DNA from 2 places in the Saccharospirillum sp. genome. Region 2 is predicted to be linked to the other one. Evidence: predicted binding sites of a transcription regulator. Region 2 holds the regulator's gene; the other holds the start of a gene.
The links. Region 2 encodes LexA, which represses DNA repair genes until DNA is damaged. Its sites were predicted from a motif close to TACTGTNTANNTANACAGTA; they were not measured.
Positions count from the first base shown of each region.

Region 1: uvrA (excinuclease ABC subunit UvrA) is a predicted target of LexA. The motif match lies at 1,935-1,954, and genes of this name have one in related genera.

Region 1 covers NZ_JBBECH010000088.1:7,909-12,752, forward strand. Annotated here, with positions in the region: gene uvrA (excinuclease ABC subunit UvrA) at 1-1,860, opposite strand, end outside; gene WEB54_RS16240 (MFS transporter) at 2,289-3,473, shown strand; gene WEB54_RS16245 (single-stranded DNA-binding protein) at 3,669-4,238, shown strand; gene WEB54_RS16250 (NAD(P)-dependent oxidoreductase) at 4,251-4,844, shown strand, end outside.
Region 2 covers NZ_JBBECH010000026.1:53,820-63,632, forward strand. Annotated here, with positions in the region: gene WEB54_RS03805 (hypothetical protein) at 1-971, shown strand, start outside; gene WEB54_RS03810 (multidrug transporter) at 981-1,637, shown strand; gene WEB54_RS03815 (SCP2 sterol-binding domain-containing protein) at 1,663-1,977, opposite strand; gene sohB (protease SohB) at 2,091-3,098, shown strand; gene WEB54_RS03825 (LysM peptidoglycan-binding domain-containing protein) at 3,169-4,905, opposite strand; gene WEB54_RS03830 (class I SAM-dependent methyltransferase) at 5,180-5,893, shown strand; gene rnhA (ribonuclease HI) at 5,886-6,350, shown strand; gene dnaQ (DNA polymerase III subunit epsilon) at 6,414-7,151, shown strand; gene lexA (transcriptional repressor LexA) at 7,198-7,803, opposite strand; gene WEB54_RS03850 (alpha/beta hydrolase) at 7,877-8,746, shown strand; gene WEB54_RS03855 (3-deoxy-7-phosphoheptulonate synthase) at 8,806-9,813, opposite strand, start outside.

The DNA of each region.
Region 1 (4,844 bases), on a different contig from region 2:
GTTACCCCGAGCTCCGGTGATCGTTAGCACCCGCTTCGGATCCATCTGGGTCAGTTTCTTGGGTACTTCGATGCGTTGCTTACCGCTGAGGTACCGACCGGTCAGTGAATTGGGGTTGGCCATGATGTCGGCCGGCGTGCCCGAGGCAACAATATGCCCCCCATGGATGCCGGCACCCGGGCCAATATCGAGTACAAAGTCGGCCGCGCGAATGGCGTCTTCATCGTGCTCGACCACCAGCACGGAGTTACCCATATCCCGCAGGTTAGTCAGGGTTTCCAGCAAGCGGTCGTTGTCGCGCTGGTGCAGGCCAATCGAGGGTTCATCCAGAATGTACATCACGCCAACAAGGCCCGCGCCGATCTGGCTGGCCAGGCGAATACGCTGGGTTTCACCACCGGAGAGGGTATCAGCGCTGCGGTCGAGGGTCAGATAATCGAGCCCGACATTGACCAGAAAGGTCATACGCTGGACGATCTCACGCAGAATCTTGTCGGCGATCTGGGCGCGGGATCCGGTCAGCGTCAGTTCCTGGAAATAAGTGAGGGAGTCGCCAATGGCCATGTGGGTGACTTCAGGTAGGTTGATGCCTTTGACGAACACATGACGCGCACTTTGTTTGAGGCGGCTGCCGTGACAGCCCGGGCAATCCTGCTCGGTCAGGAACTTGGACAGTTCCTCGCGCACCATCTGACTGTCGGTTTCCCGATAGCGTCGTTCCATATTCGGCATAACGCCTTCAAAGGCGTGGCTGCGCGAGTAGCTGGCTCCGCGGCTGTTAACGTAGGAGAAATCGATCTCTGTTTTGCCGGTGCCGTCCAGCACATAGCGCTGAAAACGCCTGGGCAGGTTTGTGAACGGCTGATCAATATCGACGCTGTAATGCTCGCCCAGCGATTGCAACTGGCTGAAATAATAGACTGAGCGTCTGTCCCAACCGGGTATCGCGCCTTCAGCCAGCGACAGGGCCGCATCACGCACCACCTTACCGCCATCGAAATACTGCTTCATGCCCAGGCCGTCGCATTGCTCGCAAGCGCCGGCCGGGTTGTTGAACGAGAACATGCGCGGTTCAAGTTCGGTGATGGAGTAGCCGCAGACCGGGCAGGCAAAGCGGTTGGAAAACAGCATGTCCGATCCGTCGCCGTCCATGTAGACCATTTTAACAATGCCGCCAGACAGCGTCAGACAGGTTTCGAAGGACTCCGCCAGACGCAGTTTCAAGTCGTCCCGGACTTTAAAGCGGTCAACCACGGCTTCGATGCTGTGCTTTCGCTTTTTATCGAGTTCGGGCACTTCATCGAGGTCCATTACGGTGCCATCGACCCGTACCCGCACAAAGCCCTGGGCACGCAGTTCATTGAACACATGCAAGTGCTCGCCTTTGCGATCATCGATGATCGGCGCCAGCATCATCAGCTTGCTGCCCTCGGGCAACGCCAGCACCTGGTCGACCATCTGACTGATGGTCTGGGCTTCCAACGGTTCATCGTGCTCGGGGCAGCGCGGTTCGCCCACCCGCGCGTAAAGCAGGCGCAGATAGTCGTAAATTTCAGTGGTGGTGCCCACAGTAGAGCGCGGGTTGTGGCTGGTGGTCTTCTGTTCAATGGAAATAGCCGGAGACAGCCCTTCGATGTGGTCGACATCGGGCTTTTCCATCATCGACAGGAACTGGCGGGCGTAGGTCGACAGGGATTCGACATAGCGACGCTGACCCTCTGCATAGAGGGTGTCGAAGGCAAGTGACGATTTGCCTGACCCGGACAGGCCGGTGATAACGACGAGTTTATCGCGCGGGATGTCCACATCGATGTTTTTCAGGTTATGGGTGCGAGCCCCCTGGACGGAAATCTTGTCCATGCCTTCCTCTTTTTCCGGCTGTTGCGATGATGGTTGCGGCTGCCTGCCTGGGCAGTTACGCAAGCGCTGCAGTTTACTGTATAAACGTACAGAACCCAAGTTCGACGGTGGTTGCTTTGATTGCTGTGGCTACAACTCGCGCTGGGCCCCGGGTACAGACCTGACGGGACGCTGCAAGTACTTCCCTGTAAGCTCGGCGAGCCCCATCCATGGGGCTCGACGCCCGTCAGCTCTGCACCCGGTGCCCAGCGCTGGTCAACTGTGGTTACCTAGTCTGCGTATTCAAGACCCACTGAAAAATGCTGTATGTGGCAAGCATAACGGGAACCAATTCTGGTACCATGCGCGACTTTGTAATGACACTGGTTATTTGACTCAATTGATAAGCTCAGGTACTGAACCTGGGGCTTTACGGACACTGCCGGTATATGGCTTTTAATACTCTGGAAAAAAAGGCGCTGACGGGCCTGGCACTGTTATATGCCTCGCGCATGCTTGGGCTGTTTATGGTGCTGCCGATTTTGACGCTTTATGGTCAGTCCCTGGCCGGTGCCACCACAGTGCTGTTGGGCATTGCGCTCGGAATCTACGGCATAACTCAAGCCGTACTGCAGATTCCGCTGGGGATGTTATCGGATCGTTTTGGGCGTAAGCCGGTTATTGCTGCAGGACTGGGCGTATTTATCCTCGGTTCGGTGGTTGCCGCACTTTCGGACCATGTTCTGGGTGTGGTTATCGGCCGTGCCTTGCAGGGTGCGGGTGCCATTGCCAGCGTTATTCTGGCCTTGCTGGCCGATTATACCCGTTCTGAGGAACGAACCAAGGCGATGGCCATTGTCGGTGCCATTATTGGTGGCTCCTTTGTGCTGGCGGTGATTGTCGGCCCGGTTATCGCCAGTGCTTTTGGGTTGTCCGGGGTGTTCTGGGCGACCTCACTGATGGCTTTGGGCGGTCTGGTTATTGTGTACTGGCTTCCGGCGCCGCCACCGGCGAAAGTGCATGAAGAGCGCCGCTGGCAGGGCAGCCAGTTGGGGCGGGTGGTCCGTGACCGGCAGCTGGTGCCGTTAAACCTTGGTGTGTTTGTACTGCACCTGACCATGACCATGATGTTCGTCGGTTTGCCAGTGGCGCTGGTTCAGCAGGGCGTAATGGGCGACCAGCTGGGCTGGGTGTATGCCCCGGTTATGGTGTTGTCTTTCCTTGGTATGGTGCCGATGATTGCCATTGCCGAGCACCGCAAAGCGCATCGGCCGTTGTTGGCGCTGGCCGGGGTCTTCATCATTCTGGCGTTGGCGGCACTGGGTGTAAGCTCAATGGCCTGGTTGAGTATTGGTATGGTTTGGTTGTTCTTTGTGGGCTTTAACTTTGTCGAAGCCAGCTTGCCGTCGCTGATCAGCCGGCGCGCGCCCGAGCATGCCCGGGGAACCGCCATGGGCGTCTTTTCGACCGGGCAATTTCTGGGTGCCGCCTTTGGCGGCCTCTGTGGCGGCTGGGCCTACCAGAGCTTTGGTATGGCGGGTATTGCTATGATCGGCATCTCAGTGATGCTGGTGTGGATAGTGTTACTATGGGTGCTGGGTGTGCGTGACCGGAGTGGTCAGGTTGCGGTATAAGCGGTTGGCCGCGAGGCCGTCAGTGACGACCCTAACCTGTCGCTGCGTTCCTGACCTTATCGTCATGAAGTGCAGTGCCCTTGATTTATCGCACGACCGGTTCAACGATAGCGAACACTGACTCAGGACAAAAACGGAGCTTGTGCACCGAGTATCCGCCCTGAAACGACATTTACAGAATAGGATGCAACAACTATGGCACGCGGAACAGTAAACAAAGTCATCATTCTGGGGCGTCTGGGACAAGACCCTGATGTGCGGGCAACGGCCTCGGGAACTCAGGTGGTCAACCTCAATGTGGCCACCAATGAACTGGGCCCTCGTGACGAGCAGGGTAACCGGACCGACAGCACCGAATGGCACCGCATCGTGATTTTTGGCCGCATGGCCGAAAACGCGGCGACTTATCTGCGTAAGGGTTCTCAGGTTTATATTGAGGGCCGCCTGCAAACCCGCAAATGGCAGGACCAGAATGGTGTTGAAAAATACAGCACTGAAATTGTGGCCAACGAAATGCAGTTTATCGGCGGGCGCAGTGACAACCCGGGTGCAGCTCAGAGCGGCGGATTTTCTGGTCAGGGCGGCCAAAATGCCGGCTATCAGGGCAATGCACCTCAGTCCTCAGGTGGGTTTGGCGGTGGCCAGCCACAGGGGGGCTTTGGTGGCAAGCCGTCTCCAGCCCCTGCTCCGAGTCAGCCGGCGCCGCAGACGGGTCATCAACCTGCCAATAATTTTGACGATTTCGACGACGATATCCCGTTTTAAGGCTGTACCAAGGTGAAATTACTGGTTACTGACGCCGAGGGGCCGTTAGCGCGTGCACTGGGTCGATTGGCGTCGGCCCGGGAAATCACGGCTGTTCTGGTTCCCGATGCGGAACTGGATCTGACGGATGCAGTCGCCGTAGCGGCGCTTCTAAAGCAGCACCGGCCCGACTATGTCATCAATGCCTATGTTCACAATGATCTGGAGCCTGAGGTTACGGTCGATTCCCGCTGGCCGCACCTGATAGATCAGGGTGTTGCTGTGCTCGCAGAGGCCTGTCAGCAGGCCGGTGCTGCCTTGTTGCAAGTATCGAGCGAGCAGGTGTTTGATGGCAATAAGGCGACGGCTTATTCCGAGCAGGATGCGGCGCAGCCGATAACAGCGGTTGGCCGTGATTTTTTGCTGGCGGAGCAAGCTGTGCGTGACCAGTGCGAACGCCATCTGATTCTGCGTTCATCCTGGGTGTTCAGTGCCGACGGGCGTAATTTTCTGACCCATATTGTTGCCGGGGCGCAACAGTACGATGTCATTCAGGTTTTAGATACCCAGCGAGGGTGTCCCACGGCCGCGACCGATCTGGCGCGGGTGATTGTGGCCATGCTGGAG
Region 2 (9,813 bases):
CCGGGCCGCGCAAGATGCTGTTCGCCCAACTCGACCGCCACCTCAAAGACCTGATCAGCAACGCGCCGAAATCGTTGAACAAGCAGCCGTCGCTTGCGCTGATGAAAGAATTTCTGTTTTTGCTGGCGATGAACCCGGCTGAGAGCCTGAGGGCTCGGCAGGTTGCCAAATATTACAAGTTGCCGACGCTTGGACAAAGCGATGACATGCTCGAAGAGCAGCGGCAAATATTGTTCAGCCCCGGTCGCAGCGTGCTATCGAGTGTTTCCGATGCGCTGAAAGAGGACATCTCGGTGATCAAAGACACCGTTGATCAGGCGGCCCGTGGCGATAGCGGTTTTTCGGCGCGCATTCTTCAGGAGCGCATGGCCAAGGTGGCGGACGTCTATGTAATGCTGGGTCTGCAAAGCCCAGCGAATGTGTTGAAACAGCAGGCAAAGGTTATCGCTGGCTGGGCCGACAATGCCGCGCCGTCCAATGAGCAGTTGCTGACCATTGCCGATGCCGTGCTGTACGCCGAAAGTGCGTTATCCCGTATTTTACAGGGTCAGCGACAGTTGGAGGGCAACGGTGACAGCAAGGCGGCGCTCGCCCAGTTGCACGATGCCCGGGTGGTACTGATCGATGAAGCCGAAGCCGGTCTGGCCCTGGCGAAACGGGCCATCACCGCCTATATGGATTCTCAGGGCGATCGGTTGCATTTGTCCAATGTGGTGCCGACGCTCCATAGCGTGAAAGGGGCTTTTGTGTTCCTTAATAGTAAAACCGCCGCTGACCTGATTCAGCGAGCCATCAACTACATCCGCCGGGATCTTGAAGAGTCCGGCACCATGGTTGATCCCGGGCAACTGGAATCCTTTGCTGATGCCTTGTCGAGTCTGGAGTTTTTCCTGGAAGGCTTACTCAGTGACTCGGCCAATGAAGATATTCTGAAGCTCGCCAATCACAGCCTGGCAGCGCTGTCGGTGTAATTCCCTATCATGAAGCTGATGACGCAATGGCCATTGTTTGCCTTGCTGGTTCTACCGGGCCTGGTGCTAGCCTATATCGCCTTGCGTCTGCTGTTGCGTCGTGGTTGGATTCGGGGCTTTGTGCGCGGCGCTCTGGGTGTGGTTTGCCTGGTCGGATTGCTCATCATCTCCTTGTTTATGTTTGATTTGGCCGCGTATCGGGCCTTTACCCGGGAAACCGTCGTGGCGACGGTTTCTTTTCGGCGACAAGGTGAGCAGGCCTATGAAGTCAATCTGGAGACCAATCAGGATCAGCAGCGCCGGAGTCTGGTGTTAAATGGAGATGAATGGCAGTTGGATGCCCGTATCCTTATCTGGTCTGGTCCGCTGGTTGTGCTGGGTATGGAGCCGGTGTATCGGCTGGACCGTATAACCGGACGATATCAATCATTGGAGCAGGAGCTGAATGCGCCACGCACCGTCATTGATCTGCGGGCGGGTGCACTCTGGTCGGTCAGTATGGTCAGCGATTGGTTACCCTGGATCAGCGCACGTTTCGGCAGTAGTGTGTATCTGCCAATGGTCGATAATGGCTTGTTCGAGGTAGGGTTGGGTGCACAGGGGTTGGTCGCGAGACCGGTCAATGAACCGGCTCGCGAAGCGCTGGGGCAGTGGTTTTCTGACTGAAAACCAGATGCTTTGGCTCAGTCGATTACAGTGAAAACAGATCCGACAAGCGGGTTGCCAGCATCATATCGCCTTCAGTGCGCAAGCGACCTGCCATAAATGCCTGCATGCCATTCAAATCGCCTGAAGCGATTTCTTTCAGGGTCTCTTCATTCATGATCAGGGTAACCGATGGGTCTTGATGCTCGCCGGATACCAGTTTGCACTGCTTGTTTTTAACGATCAAATGGTAGGTGTCGCTGTCGTCGATGTTGAATTGAAAGACAACATCCAGACCCGAGGCAGCGTCGGCGTTGAATTGGGATTCGATGTTGTTGAACATGTCTGCGGTCGAAGCCATGGTCTGCTCTCCGGTGTGTGGGTGAATGACATTGGGTGGATTGTAGAGAGCCGAGTGGGTAAAATCAAACGATTGTTTGAAACGTAAGTTTAACTGATGAAAAGGAGAAAATTGTGTGGGCTGAATACGGGGCATTTGTATTAAAAACCATCACCCTGGTGGCTATTCTGGTGATCGCGCTGGTTGTGGTAGCCCGGGCATCACAGGGAAGCAGTGGTGCTTCCAGAAAATCTGGCGGGCGGTTACAGATCGATAAACTGAACACTCGGCTGGAATCCAGCGCTGACCGGGTTCGCCAGGAGGTGATGTCGAAGAAAGCCTATAAAGCTCATCACAAAGCTCAAAAGGCAGAACAAAAAAAAGCGGCCGAGCAGCCGTCTTCAAACGTCTGGGTAATGCGATTTAAAGGCGATGTCCACGCCTCTCAGGTGGATGGTTTGCGCCGGGAAGTAACGGCCATTATCCAGGTGGCGAGTACCGGTGATGAGGTGGTTCTGGTCCTTGAAAGTCCGGGGGGTGCGGTGTCGGGTTATGGTCTGGCGGCTTCGCAACTGGTTCGGCTAAAAGAAGCCGGGTTGTCACTGACGGTGTGCGTCGACAAAGTGGCCGCCAGCGGGGGCTATATGATGGCTTGTATTGCCGATCGCATCATCGCAGCACCTTTTGCGGTGCTCGGGTCCATTGGAGTATTGGCCCAGGTGCCTAATATTCATAAGCTGTTGCAACGCCATCAGGTGGATGTAGAAGTGCTGACGGCGGGTAAACATAAGGCGCCCATGACCCTGATGGGTGAGAAAACCGAAGAAGGCCGGGAGAAGTTGCTGGAAGATCTCAAAGCCATTCATGAGCGGTTTAAAGAGTTGGTAGGGCGCTATCGCCCACAATTGGATCTGGCGGTCGTCACTGAAGGTGATTTCTGGCTGGCCGAAGATGCCCGTGAACTAGGATTGGTGGATCAGCTGGAGACCAGCGATGCGTATCTGTTGGCCAAAGCGAAAAGCGGCGACGTGGTCTCTGTTACCTGGGTTCCGCAGGTAGGGGTCGATCAGCGACTCAAAAAGGCATTTTCATCGTCTGTTCAGGGCGCTGTTGACGCACTGTCTCACCGCTATTTTCCTTGAGCTGAGAGGCGCTTTCTTGTTTGATCGGCCAAGCAGTGCCTTATGGCGCAGCATGGCCGATCGGCGAAGTCTATTGCAAGCGGGTTACATCTACATAAAGAGTCAGATGCTGACCTGGCTGCAAATACTCCTGACCTATGGTGTTCCAACTTTGAATGTCGGCAATTCGAACATTAAACCGGTTGGCAATCCGAGACAGGGAATCACCTGACCGGACAACATAGCCGACTTTTCGGACCACTTCACGACCGTTCCTGACTGATGAACTGGCAGAGGCAGTAGCTGACGAGGTGTCGTTGCTGACCCAGACCGCCAATGTCTGCCCGGGGCGAATGACGTCGCGGGGAGCCATGTTGTTCCAGCGGGCCAGGCTCTGCACGGTCACGCCAAACTCCCTTGAAATGTCCCAGAAGCTGTCACCCGACTGAACGATATAGTCGACCCGGTTTGTGTCGGCGCTGCCAGAGGCATTCTGACGACGCGCCAGTCGCTGATCCGCACTCATAGAGTAGGCGTTACTGTTGGCGCTGGCGGTCGGAATCATCAGGGCGTCGCCAGCGCGAATCAGACTGCTGTTGAGGTCGTTGGCGTCCTGGATAATATCGACGGTAACACCGAAATCCCGGGCGATGGTCAGTAGGGAATCCCCGGGCTCGATGGTGTATCGCTGCCAGGCCATTCGCGAGTCCAGGGGCAATTCGTCAAGGCGTGCCCGAAACTGTGTGGCTTTATCAGTGTGGACCAGCAAGCGATGCGGGCCTTCCGGATTGGTTGCCCACTGGTTAAAACCGGGGTTCAACAAATACAGATCGCTTAGATCCATATCGGCCATGGCCGCTGCCTGAGCCAGATCTATCTGACTGCCAACATCGACAATCTCAAAAAAGGGCTCGGTATCGAGCAAGGGCAATTCGATGCCATAGGTTTCCGGCGCGTGAATTAACTTGGCAAGCGCGAACATCTTGGGCACATAGGCTTCGGTTTCCCTTGGCAGGTCCAAATGCCAGAAGTCTGTCGGGTTGCCTTCGGCGCGGTTGCGTCGCATGGCTCGCATAACGGTGCCGGGACCGGAATTATAGGCCGCCAGCGCCAGTAGCCAATCGCCATCGAACATATCGTTAAGTTGGTCGAGGTATTCCATGGCCGCACGCGTCGATTCGACGACATCGCGACGTCCGTCGTACCACCAGTCCTGTTTGAGCCCAAACATGCGTCCGGTCGACGGAATGAATTGCCACATGCCGGCGGCACTGCCGTGAGAGTAGGCGAAAGGATCGAACGCACTTTCAACAATGGGCAGCAGCGCCAGATCGAGCGGCATATCACGGGCCTGCAGCTCCGCGACGATGTGAAACATGTAGCGACCAGCCCGCTCACTGACACGGTTAAAGTAACTCTGATGGCTGGCATACCAGCGCAACTGTGAGGTGATGCGCGGGTCTTCAAGCGTCAGATCGAACTGAAAGCCACGACGTAGCGTCTGGTACAGATCTTCCGGGTACTGGGCGTAGGGGTCGTATACCGCCCGGGTACGCAATGTCTCTGCGGCCAGGTCCGGGTCTGTGTCAAACAGGTATTCAGTTGCGGACAGGTCCGCGAGTAACGGGTCGAAAATCGGCTCTGGTTCGCTTTCTGGAGCTGCACCCAGTTCGCGTTCAACCAGTGCCTGTTCGCTGACGTCAGCGCCCGGTTCCGGAGTCGACTCCGCCGTTGTCTGAGAAAAAGACGAAAGTGCAGGCAAAGTACTGCATCCGCTGGTGACAAAGCCTGCGACGGCCAGCGGTATTAAAAGTCGTTTTAATGCCATGAATTTATCGGTTCTTTTTTTGATGCTGGGTTCGAGTTGAGCGATAATTCTATGTTGCTATGGGGTGCAGGGGCAAGTTAAGGCATAGTACGGAGAGATTTATTGGGCCGTTTTGTGACGTTGAGCATTTATCAGGGGATCCGAAGGCGGCGTTTGATGACATATTCTGACCTGCGCTGTTTTTAATGAGGGCATTTTGGCTAAACGGATAGGTTTTAGATTCAAACAATGGCTTCGAGCGGGGCCTCCGTCCGTTGCAGTTCAGGAATCAGCCTTGCACGACTGGTACAACACGCCCATGGGCGGCCGATTAATTGACGTTGAACGACAACTGGTTGCTCGCGCCTTATCGGGCCGTTTTGGGACTCATCTGGTGCAGTTGGACTCCGGGTTACATGAGCCCTTGTTTGAACCACGCCTCTATGGGTGTGGTTTGTTGATGACACAGCTCGACAACCGGGCACCCTGTCCGAGCGTACGAGGCGATGCAGAAGCCCTGCCGTTTGAGCCGGAGAGCCTGGATGCGTTAATTATGCATCACACGCTGGATCAGTGTGACAATCCCTATCAGGCCGTTCGTGAGGCCGCTCAAACACTGCGCCCCGGTGGCATACTGGTCATTGTCGGTTTTAACCCTTACTCCACCTGGGGGCTTAGAGCCCTGTTCAGTCGTGCGCGGTCGGGGCTCTGGCGCAGTCGATTCATCAGTAGCAGCCGGGTGTCAGACTGGATGCAACTGTTGAATTTTGAACTGGAGCGTTCTGAAAAACACGGCTTTATGTCACCTTTTTCCCGGCCAGCCTGGTTATCGCGTCTGAGATTTTTTGGCGGGCTTCAAAAAGCGGTATTGCCGGTCACCGGGTCGGTGTACTTGCTGGTCGGCTGCAAGCAAGTTCCCGGCAGAATCAATGGCCGTGCCCGTTGGCGTGCAAAACCCATTCTGGAATCCGGATTGGCCGGTCGAACCATCAGGAAACAGCATGAGTAACAGTGAACAAAGCGGTCAGTCCGTTGTGCTTTATACCGACGGTGCCTGTCGGGGCAACCCCGGTCCGGGTGGCTGGGGTGTGCTTATGCAATACGGGTCCAAGCATAAGGAACTGTATGGCGGTGAAGACCAGACCACCAACAACCGTATGGAATTGATGGCCGCTATTGCCGGACTGGAAGCCCTTAAGCGAACCTGTCAGATCGATCTCTACACCGATTCACAGTATGTCCGCAAGGGCATTACCGAGTGGATACATGGCTGGAAAAAGAATGGCTGGAAAACATCGGCCAAAAAAGACGTGAAAAACCGGGATTTATGGCAACGCCTGGACGAGAGCATAGCGCGACACAGCGTTAACTGGCATTGGGTCAAGGGCCATGCCGGACACCCCGGGAACGAGCGGGCCGATGCGCTGGCAAATATGGGTATTGATCATCGCAGCACCCGGGTTTAAACGCGTTCGGCCCTGGCGTATGCAACCTTAATCAGAACATGACTGGATGAGATCTTTAGCAAGATGAGACAAATCGTACTGGATACCGAAACCACGGGTTTAAGCCCCAACAAAGGTGATCGTATTGTGGAAGTCGGGTGCGTGGAGCTGGTGGATCGAAAGCTGACCGGTCGACATTTTCATTACTACATCAATCCTGAGCGCGATATTCCCGAAGAAGTGATAGCGGTACACGGGATTGATAACAACAAGGTAAAAGACGCGCCCAAGTTCCGGGACATTGCCCAGTCTTTCTGGGATTACGTCAGCGGTGCAGAGCTGGTAATACACAATTCCGCCTTTGATATGGGCTTCTTACAGATGGAGTTTAACCGCCTCGCCGATGAGGGCTTTACTCAGTTTGGTCAGCTTAAAGAGGTATGTGGTGTTCTTGATACGCTGAAACTGGCGCGCGAAAAACACCCAGGTGCTAAAGCTTCGCTGGATGCGCTGTGTAAGCGGTATGGCATCGATAATTCACACCGCACCTTGCACGGAGCCTTGCTCGACTCGGAAATTCTGGCTGATGTTTATTTGCTGATGACCGGTGGGCAAACCGCGCTGATACTGGATGATGAAGAAGAGAACAGTACGGAACAAGTGAGTTTTGATGCCAGCGCTGTTATTGCATCAAACCAGTCACTCAAGCGTGTGCAACCGACTGCGGAAGAGCAGGTCGCGCATCGTGAGATGTTGGCTGTTATCGAAAAAGCAGCCGGGAAATCACCCTTGTGGCTCGAACTGGCTGGTAAAAATAGCTGAGAGCCAGCCAGTTCGTTGGGTAGTGTTGTGTGTTGCAGCGCTTGTTTTAGTGCAGCGAACGCCGAATAACGCCCACATACAAGCCTTCGATGGCGAAGTCCTGTTGGGTTAAATCAACTTTGATCGGTTCAAAGTCTTCATTTTCCGGGTAAAGCGTGACAATCTGACCTTCGCGCTCGTAGCGTTTAACGGTAACATCGTCGCCCACCCTGGCTACGACGACATCGCCATTGCGCACCTGGTCGGTTTTATGGACGGCGATGAGGTCGTCTTCCAGAATGCCCATATTTTTCATGCTTAATCCCTGAACCTGCAGTAAAAAGTCGGCTTTGGGGCTGAACAGGGTAGACGGGAGACTCAGGAATTCTTCAATTTGCTCCTGAGCCAGAATGGGCTCGCCAGCTGCGACACGACCCACAACCGGAAGACCGGATTCAGGCTCTTCGGGAAGGCGAATGCCACGCGATGCGCCAGGAATGATTTCGATGGCTCCCTTTCGCGCCAGTGCCTTGAGGTGCTCTTCAGCGGCATTGGGGGAGCGGAAACCCAATTGGCTGGCAATCTCTGCCCGGGTAGGAGGGTAGCCGGTTTCCAGCATGTGGTCTTTTACGAGGTCGAGAACTTGTTGTTGACGAGCCGTCAGTTTAAACATAATGTCGCCCTGTTTTTTTATACAGTAGCTGTGATTATATACAGCCTGTAATCGCTGTAAAGGATTCTCTGGTTTGAAAAGTAGCAGTCAATACTTCCCGGTCGCGTTGTTGAGCGCGGAATACAAAGAGGGCATTTATGAAGATGTTTATTCGCTCAAGCCCAACACCAGCACCGACAATACGGTAGAGATTGCCCTGGTTCGGCTGCATTCCGAGCAAATATCGCGTGGCCATCCGGTCCTGCTGGTGCACGATGCCTTCTCTAATCACTGGCAATGGCTCGATTACGGCGTTGGCGGGGTTGCTGGCGCCCTGGTCCGGGCAGGATACGATGTCTGGCTGATGGACTGGCGCGGTCATGGCTTGTCTTCCCGCAATCAGAGGCCTGCGCTCAATACTCTGGAAGTCATGGCCGAGTATGATTTGCCACCGGCCATTCAGTTCATTGAAGAAAAAACCGCCCAGTTACCAACGCTGATCAGTCAGGGGTTTGGCTGTGAAATGGTGTTACAACATGCGGTCGTGCGCCAATACGCGGCCAATGTTGTGCTTCTGAATGCGGCACCAATCTGTCCTCGCCGGGTGTTCTGGTTGCCCGGTGTTAAAACCTGGCACCGGTTACGTCTTGGTTGGCGACGCTGGTATCGCCAGGAGGGGAGTGAAGAGCGTGAGCCCGTAACCTTGTTTCGGCATTTGTTGCGGCGTCAGGGTTGGTTCGGACGTTGGCGGGCCTACGATCAGGCATTGATAAAACCCAGGCTGAAAGCAGTAGAGGCCCGTCTCTATTGGGTGTCCTCATCACCTCAGGCGGATCCCGCACTTAAACGACTGGGGTTGGATCCTGCGAGGATCATACTCGGGGCCAGCGCCCGGGACTGGCTGACGCTGTTGCCAACCATTAGTCCCACTCGGGCAGTGATGTCACAGGAACGAACCGGGTAGCGGCTCTGTGTTTAGCCGGGTCACGGGTTTGGTGAGACCCGGATCCGGTGAACGGTCCCTCAGGCGCCGGTGCGGCCCGGCAGTACGTCTTTCAGCTTGGCATGCATGGATCTCAACAGGTTCTCGGTGGTTGCCCAACTGATGCAGGCATCGGTTACGGATACACCCGGTTTCAACTGCGACAAGTCGTCCGGAATGCTCTGGTTACCTTCCTCCAGGTTGCTTTCGATCATCAACCCGATGATGGACTGATTGCCCTCCAGAATCTGGTTGGCAACGTTGTCGGCAACCAGAGGTTGCAAGGCGTGATCTTTATTGGAATTGGCGTGCGAACAGTCCACCATGATGTTGGTGGGTACCCCGGCCTTACGCAAAGTGGCTTCGCATTGTGCGACACTGACTGAGTCGTAATTTGGTTTACCATTGCCGCCACGTAACACAACATGGCCGTAGGCATTGCCCTTGGTATGTATGATCGCTACCTGGCCTTCCTGATTGATGCCCAGGAACCGGTGTGGCGAAGAAACTGATTTCAGCGCATTGATGGCAACATCCAGGCTGCCATCGGTGCCATTTTTGAAGCCCACAGCGGAAGACAGGCCGCTGGCCATTTCGCGGTGTGTCTGGCTTTCCGTTGTGCGCGCACCGACGGCTGACCAGCTGATCAGGTCCTGAAGGTATTGCGGTGAGATCGGATCCAGTGCTTCGGTTGCCGTTGGCAGGCCCAGATGAGCAATGTCCATTAACAGTGTGCGGCCAATGTGAAGGCCATCTTCAATTTTAAAGGAATCGTTCAGGTAGGGATCGTTGATCAGGCCTTTCCAGCCAGTTGTCGTGCGGGGTTTTTCAAAATACACGCGCATGACAATCAGCATGGACTCACTGACTTCTTCGCTTAACGATTTAAGGCGTTTGGCGTAGTCAATGGCCATGGCCGGGTCGTGGATGGAGCAGGGGCCGATGACAACGATGATGCGCGGGTCTTTGCGATCGAGAATGTTGCGCACCGCATCGCGGCCTTCGTTAATGACGCGGGCGGCGTCTTCTGTTACCGGAATGTCGGCTTT